3 regions of the Streptomyces sp. NPDC006643 genome follow, and region 3 is predicted to be linked to each of the others. Evidence: riboswitches for the same ligand, from Rfam matches in the RefSeq annotation. Region 3 holds a riboswitch; each other region holds the start of a gene.

Region 1 (2,253 bases), on a different contig from region 3:
CCGAGGTAGCGGAACAGCGGCAGGTCCGAGGCCTCGGACGCGGCGTGCGCCACGGCCAGGGAGACACCGAGGATGGCGTTGGCGCCGAGCGAGGACTTGTCGGGCGTGGCGTCCAGGTCGAACATCGCCTGGTCGATCAGACGCTGCTCGGTGGCGTCGTAGCCCACCAGCTCCGGGCCGATCTGCTCGATGACGGCGAGGACCGCCTTCTCGACACCCTTGCCCTGGTAGCGGTTCTGGTCACCGTCGCGGAGCTCAAGGGCCTCGAACGCACCGGTGGAGGCACCGGAGGGGACAGCAGCACGGCCGGTGCTGCCGTCGTCGAGGCCGACCTCGACCTCGACCGTGGGGTTGCCTCGGGAGTCAAGGATTTCCCGGGCTACGACGACGTCGATGGACGGCACGAGCATCTCCTTCTGGGATGTGACGCGTGGAGTGCAGGGCCTCATTGGCCTTGCGGCAAGAGCCTAACCGGCTCCCGGTCGGCGGTCGGCAGATGCCCGCCCGCTGGGACGAAAAGAGTCCTCAATGCCCGTTCGGCCACGAATGTCCTGAGGTCACCGGTGAGCGGAGGGACCTGCGGGACACCGGAGGCCGGACGGGCCCGGGCCCCGGCCCGGCGCGTCCGGGGGGAGTGAGACGCGCCGGACCGGGGCCCGGTGGGGGGTGAGCCCGGGGAGAGGGTCAGCTCAGGTGGAGCTGCTGACCCGGGAAGATCTCGTCGGCGTTCTCGACGATGTCCTTGTTCAGGTCGAAGAGCTTCGCCCAGCCGCCGTCGACCTTCTTGGCCTCGGCGATCTTGGAGAGCGTGTCGCCGGCCTTGACCTTGTACTCGCCGTCGCCCTTCTTGACCGGACCGCGCGTCTCACTACGCGAGGCGGGCTGCTCCTGCGCGGCGCGCGGCGCGGACTCCTGCTTCGGGGCGGCCTTCGGGGCCTGCTGCTTCGGCGCCTGCTGCTGGGTGGAGCCGGCGTCGTTCTTGGCGTTGGACAGGCCCACGCCACAGCTCGGCCAGGCACCCTTGCCCTGGCCCGCCAGGACCTTCTCGGCGATCTGTATCTGCTGGGCCTTCGACGCCTGGTCGGCGCTGGACGCGAAGGCGGTGCCGCCGTACGCGGCCCAGGTGGAGGGCGAGAACTGGAGGCCGCCGGAGTAGCCGTTACCGGTGTTGATCGACCAGTTGCCGCCGGACTCGCACTGGGCGACGGCGTCCCACTCGGAGGTGGTCGCGGCGGAGGCTGAGGTGGTGGCGATCAGCGGGGCCGCGACAGCGGCACCGGTGACACCGGCGAGCGTGGCGTAGCGGACGGCCTTGGACGGACGGCGGTGCTTGCCCTTGCCGGACTTGCTGGAAAACAGCATGCGAGATCTCCTCACCGACGCCTACGAGGTGAGCTGTCGGGTTCGGGCCAAGTGAGTTGCCCGGCCGTGCGGCGCGGGAACGTCTTCACGTCCCCTCGCACACGGCTGCACCCCGAGCCGGCCGTACTGACCGGCACTTACCTGGGTCCCCCGCTCCTGCCTTCGGCGCTTGACGCGACGAGTACTCCCCCCGACCGACGGCAGGATTCGGCGTGACGGTCGACGGTGCCCGCGGTGCGAGCGGTTCAGACCGTAAACACAGACATCCCGGATGTTCAAAGAAGGAACATCCGGGATGATTCGCCCATCCCGCCCCAGGGAAACCTCTGTTTACGCAGGTCGGGCGGGAAGCGAGGGGACTTTCCGGTCAGCTCGCGTCAGTTGGGGCGAAGAGACCCTTGTCTCACTTGCGCAGATCCGGACATAGCCCGCTTAACTGCCCCTACTTCGCGGTCAGATCGAGGCTCTGGCCGGGCAGGATGAGGTCGGCGTCGGAGCCCACGACCTCGCGGTTCGCCTCGTAGAGCGCGGGCCAGCCGCCCTCCACCCGCTGCTCCTCGGCGATGGCCCACAGGTTGTCGCCGGCGCGGACGGTGTACGAGCCGTCGGCGGCGGCGTCGCGTGCCGAACCGTCACCCCGCGAGGCATGACGGCCGCTTTCGCGCTTGTCGCCCGGCTTGCCCGCTTCGGTCGATCCGGCCTCGGGGCCCGCCGACGTGCCGGGCTCGGCGGTCGGGTCCTCCTCGGGGGCCGCCTCGCCGCGGTGCTTGCCCTGGCCGCTGCCGGGCTTCGCGCTCGGTTCCGTGCTCGCCTCCGTACGCGCGTCCGTGCCCGGCTCCTCGCCGCCGGCGGCGGAGTCACGGCCGAACTGCCCGGACGAGGGCGTCGACT
Region 2 (2,253 bases), on a different contig from region 3:
GAGCCCGTTCAAATACGGTCTCGCGTAGCAGGGTTCACCGCTTAGAGCGACAGAGGGGGCCATATCCCGGCGGATCACCCATACGCCGGGCGTCGTTGGTGGCAGTGTGTCGCGAAGCGCAATCCGGGGACGTACTCGCGGGCATCAGCCATAGGTCGGTCTGCGTCCCGGCGGGAAAGGGACAGCGTCGCCATGGCAGACCATCAGGAAGCATCCGTCACCCTGCCGAGCGTTCCTGCCTCGGTGCCGGAGGCCCGCAGATACGTCGCACGTGTTCTCTCCGAATGGGGGCTGCCGGATGACGCCGACACCGCCGAAACGGTTCGCCTGATCATCTCGGAGCTGGCGACCAACGCCGTGCAGCACACCCTCGGCCGCTCGCCGACCTTCACCATCGACGTCACTCTGGAGCGCGACGAACAGCTGCGCGTCGGAGTCACCGACAGCCATCCGCGATGGCCGCAGCGGCTCCCGGCCGCCGTCCAGCAGGACAACGGCCGCGGCATGGTCATCATCCGGGCGCTGACCGCCGAGTACGGCGGCCGACTGGCCGTCACACCCACCGCGGACGGCGGCAAGACGGTCTGGATCACCCTGCCCTGGACGGCCGGGACCGAGATCGCCCGGACCCAGGAGGAGTAGATCCGGCGCGGGCCGCTCCGGGCCGACGGGGCGTCAGCCGACCCGGCCGTACCAGACGCTTCTGGACCAGATGCGCTGGAGCCGCACCACCTGACCGGACTTCGGCGAATGCCACATCTTGCCGCCGCCGGCGTAGATCCCCACGTGGTAGACGTGGTTCCCGGAGTGGAAGAACACCAGATCGCCCTGCTTGCGGCTGGAGGCCGCGATGTGGCGCGTCCGGTTGTACTGCTGCTGGGCGGTACGTGGGAGCGTCTTGCCGGCCTTCTTGTACGAGAACGCCGTGAGGCCCGAGCAGTCGAACCGGTGCGGACCTGACGCCCCGTACTTGTACGGCGCGCCCTTCTTGGAAGCGGCCACGTTCAGCGCCTTGGCGGCGGCGGGCTGGGCGTGGGCCTCCGACACGGCGCCGGGCGCCAGCATCGTGCCGCCGACGGCGGCGAGGAGGACCGATGCGGTACCGGCCCGGGAGAGCAGCGACGGGACATGCGTCTGCGCGGACATGCGCAACCCTTCGTCAGCCGCCTGTGAAGGATGACCTGTCGGGTTCGGACCGGCGAAGACGCCCGGCCGCGTCAGCGGCTTCACCCCGAGGAGCGGTCCATGGTCGGACCGCCCCGAACTGCTCGGGTCCTCCACTCCTGCCGATCCACTCGTGTCGACCAGGCATCCGGAGCGGCGGCAGGACTCGGCGTCCACCCGGACCGCCCCGCCGAGGTGGCGGGGGCTTGTCGTCCCACGGATCTTGACGCGGCCTCAGCGCGATTCCGAGTTGAAACGGGCTTATGTGACTCTCATCACTTATGGACCATTTGGGTTGGTAGGCCCGATTCGGTGAACGGCTCGCCCGGTCGCTCACGCGCTGTACCTGCGACGCTGCGATCCGTTACGGCCGGACGGCCGATCGCCGCCCGCAAGTTGCCGGCCCGGCCACGGCGGGCGGGTCGATACGCCGAACGGGCAGCCATATGAGGTACGGGCGCGTCGTCCGCCCATGTTCGGCGGCGGATCAAGTCCCGGGTCCGGGCGGCATGGTGACCCGCCCGGCCCTGCGCTCACCGTCAAGGACCCGGAGCGTACGGTCCAGGGTCGGCGTGTGCAGCTCCCGCTCGCCTCTCGCGTGCATCAGCGTCAGCGCGTCGCGCAGTTCGGCGGCGCGGGCCACCAGCGCCTGCGCGGCCCGCAGCGCGCTGTACGTGTCGTCGGCGCGCGCCGGGTTGATCCGGCCGACCAGGTCGACGACCCGGAGATAGCTGTCGACGAACTCGCCCTCGGCGCGGGTCAGTGCGGGCAGCGGCGGCAGTTCCGGCGGCAGCATCGCGGGCTCACCGGGGGGAGTTGACGCCGAGCGACGACCTGCGGTCCTGTGCGACCTGGTCCACCAGGCCGTACTCCCTCGCGCCCGTCGCGTCGAAGATCGTGTCCCGGTCGATGTCGCTGTCGATCCGCTCGGCGCTCCGGCCGGTGTGCCGTACCAGCATGTCCGCCATCAGCGCCCGCAGCCGCAGCAACTCCTCGGCGTGGATGGCGAGATCGGACGGCTGTCCGCGCAGCGGCTCCTCGATTCCCGGCTGCTGGAGGACGACGCGCGCGCCGGGCAGTGCCATCCGC
Region 3 (2,253 bases):
GTCAACGCGGCGTCGATGCTCGCCGTGCTGGGACTGGGCGCGCAGGGCGGCGACGAGGTCGTCCTGTTCTCCGACGCGGACGGCGCCGAGGTCGCGCTTGACCGGCTGGCGAAGCTGGTCGCGGAGGGCCTGGACGAGCTTCCCGAGACCGTCTGAGGCACCGCGTACGCACGACGAAGGCCCCGGCGGGACCGCCGCCGGGGCCTTCGTCGTACGCGGACACCCGCCGGACCCGCCCTAGGGCGGGTCCGCAAAGTCCCGCCTGGCCCGCGGCGCCTGGCACGGCGCCTCGCGGCGTTGTCGGAGTCGGCCGAGTACGCCCGGTACGAGGCCGATCCTCCGCCTTGCGACGCACCGCACCAGCCGCCGCGCGCCCCGCCCTGCGGGCGGACGACGCTACTTCCCGGACCCGCCCTAGACAGCCACCCCGTGCCCGCGCAGATACGCGACCGGGTCGATGTCGGAGCCGTACTCCTCGCTCGTGCGCGCCTCGAAGTGCAGGTGCGGGCCGGTCGAGTTGCCGGTCGAGCCCGAGAGGCCGATCGGTGCGCCCGGCGTGACGCCCTGGCCGACGGAGACGCCGATCGAGGAGAGGTGGCCGTACTGGGTGTACGTGCCGTCGTTCATACGGATCACGACGTTGTTGCCGTACGCGCCGCCCCAGCCGGCCTCGACGACGGTGCCCGCGCCGACAGCCACGACCGAAGTGCCGGACGCCGCGCGGAAGTCGACGCCGGAGTGGCTGCCGGAGGACCAGAGCGAGCCGCCCGTCCGGTAACCGGTGGTGACCGGTGAGCCCGCGACCGGGAGCTGGAAGGAGCCGAGGCGCTCGCGCTCCGCGGCCCGTGCCGCGCGCTCCTCGGCCTCGCGTGCCTCCTTGGCGCGGGCCTCCGCCTTGCGCTTCGCCTCGGCCTTGGCGCGGGCGGCGGCCTTGGCCTCCGCCTTCGCCTGTGCCTTCGCCGCCGCGGCCTTCCGGGCGGCCAGGTGCTGCGCGTCGGCCTGGGCGTCGATCGTCGCGGCGAGCGAGTCGTCGATGACGATGGCGGGGGCCGGGGCGGCGGGGGCGGTGTCCGGTGCGACGGCCGCCTCCGTGTCGGCGGCGAGCGCCGGGGATCCGAGGGTGCCGATGACACCGGCCGCTGTGAGAGTCGCGACTCCGGCGAGGTTCGCGCCGCGGCGCGTCAGTCGGCTCGGGGCACGGTGCTTCCCGGTGGCACGGGTGAACGCCATGAAGTGGCTGGTCCTTTCCTTCCTTCTCGCCTACCGGGTTAGCTGACGGGTTCGGAGCAGGAAGGTCTCCTACGGGCTCCTCCGCGGTGTGCGCGAAGGCCCCCGATTCACCCCAGGGACACGAGAGTGGGTCCCCGGCTCCCCAGGCTCGCGCCTGACGGGGACTCGGCGATGGCTGTTCGGTGCCGCGGTCGCGGCGGGCTCTGGCGAACAGCCGGACCGACGCTAAAGGGGTCATCTTTCAATCACCAAACGGACAGGCCGTTTTGTAGCGCACGCCACAGAGCATTCGGGCAACCTCCTGATGAATGCGGACATAGCGGGGAACCCCGGTGACAGTTTCATCACCGGGGTTCCCTTTGTCCGCCGCGCGGAGCTGCCGTACAGGCGCCGTCGGCCTCAGCCGGTGACGACCTTCACCTCGCCGATGTTCAGGGCCTCGATGGGCTCCCGGATCACCGACGCGTCCCCGACGAGCACCGTGACCAGCCGGTCGACGGGGAACGCGCTGACGACGGCGGCCGTCGACTCGACCGTGCCGGTCTCGGCCAGCCGCTCGTACAGCCGGGCCTGGAAGTCGTCCGGGAGGTGCTGCTCGACCTGGTCGGCGAGGGTGTCAGCGACGGACGCGGCCGTCTCGTACTTCAGCGGCGCGACGCCGACCAGATTCTGCACGGCCGTCTCACGCTCGGCGTCCGTCAGCCCTTCGGCCGCGAGCGTACGCAGCACCTTCCACAGGTCGTCCAGCGCGGGCCCGGTCGACTCGGTGTCGACGGAGCCGCTGATGGCGAGCATGGAGGCACCCGTGCCCTGCGGGTCGGAGCGCAGCACCTGCGCGAAGGCCCGCACGCCGTACGTGTAGCCCTTCTCCTCGCGCAGCACCCGGTCGAGCCGGGAGGTGAGCGTGCCGCCCAGGCAGTACGTGCCGAGCACCTGGGCCGGCCAGACCCGGTCGTGCCGGTCGGGGCCGACGCGGCCGATCAGGAGCTGGGTCTGTACGGCTCCGGGCCGGTCGACGATCAC

The links. Region 3 has a riboswitch for cyclic di-AMP ahead of ACFYNU_RS19140 (M23 family metallopeptidase). Riboswitches for the same ligand answer to the same signal wherever they lie in the genome.
Positions count from the first base shown of each region.
Region 1: it holds a riboswitch for cyclic di-AMP, as region 3 does, so the genes downstream of both, ACFYNU_RS09265 (transglycosylase family protein) here and ACFYNU_RS19140 (M23 family metallopeptidase) in region 3, are expected to answer to the same signal.
Region 2: it holds a riboswitch for cyclic di-AMP, as region 3 does, so the genes downstream of both, ACFYNU_RS14210 (C40 family peptidase) here and ACFYNU_RS19140 (M23 family metallopeptidase) in region 3, are expected to answer to the same signal.

Region 1 is NZ_JBIAHA010000005.1:205,848-208,100, reverse strand. It holds gene eno (phosphopyruvate hydratase) at 1-410, opposite strand, end outside; gene ACFYNU_RS09265 (transglycosylase family protein) at 685-1,362, opposite strand; cyclic di-AMP (ydaO/yuaA leader) riboswitch at 1,366-1,540, opposite strand; gene ACFYNU_RS09260 (transglycosylase family protein) at 1,805-2,253, opposite strand, start outside.
Region 2 is NZ_JBIAHA010000009.1:53,206-55,458, forward strand. It holds gene ACFYNU_RS14205 (ATP-binding protein) at 193-642, shown strand; gene ACFYNU_RS14210 (C40 family peptidase) at 676-1,146, opposite strand; cyclic di-AMP (ydaO/yuaA leader) riboswitch at 1,150-1,321, opposite strand; gene ACFYNU_RS14215 (hypothetical protein) at 1,652-1,960, opposite strand; gene ACFYNU_RS14220 (ATP-dependent Clp protease proteolytic subunit) at 1,968-2,253, opposite strand, start outside.
Region 3 is NZ_JBIAHA010000013.1:127,897-130,149, reverse strand. It holds gene ACFYNU_RS19145 (HPr family phosphocarrier protein) at 1-156, shown strand, start outside; gene ACFYNU_RS19140 (M23 family metallopeptidase) at 415-1,230, opposite strand; cyclic di-AMP (ydaO/yuaA leader) riboswitch at 1,243-1,411, opposite strand; gene ACFYNU_RS19135 (pitrilysin family protein) at 1,630-2,253, opposite strand, start outside.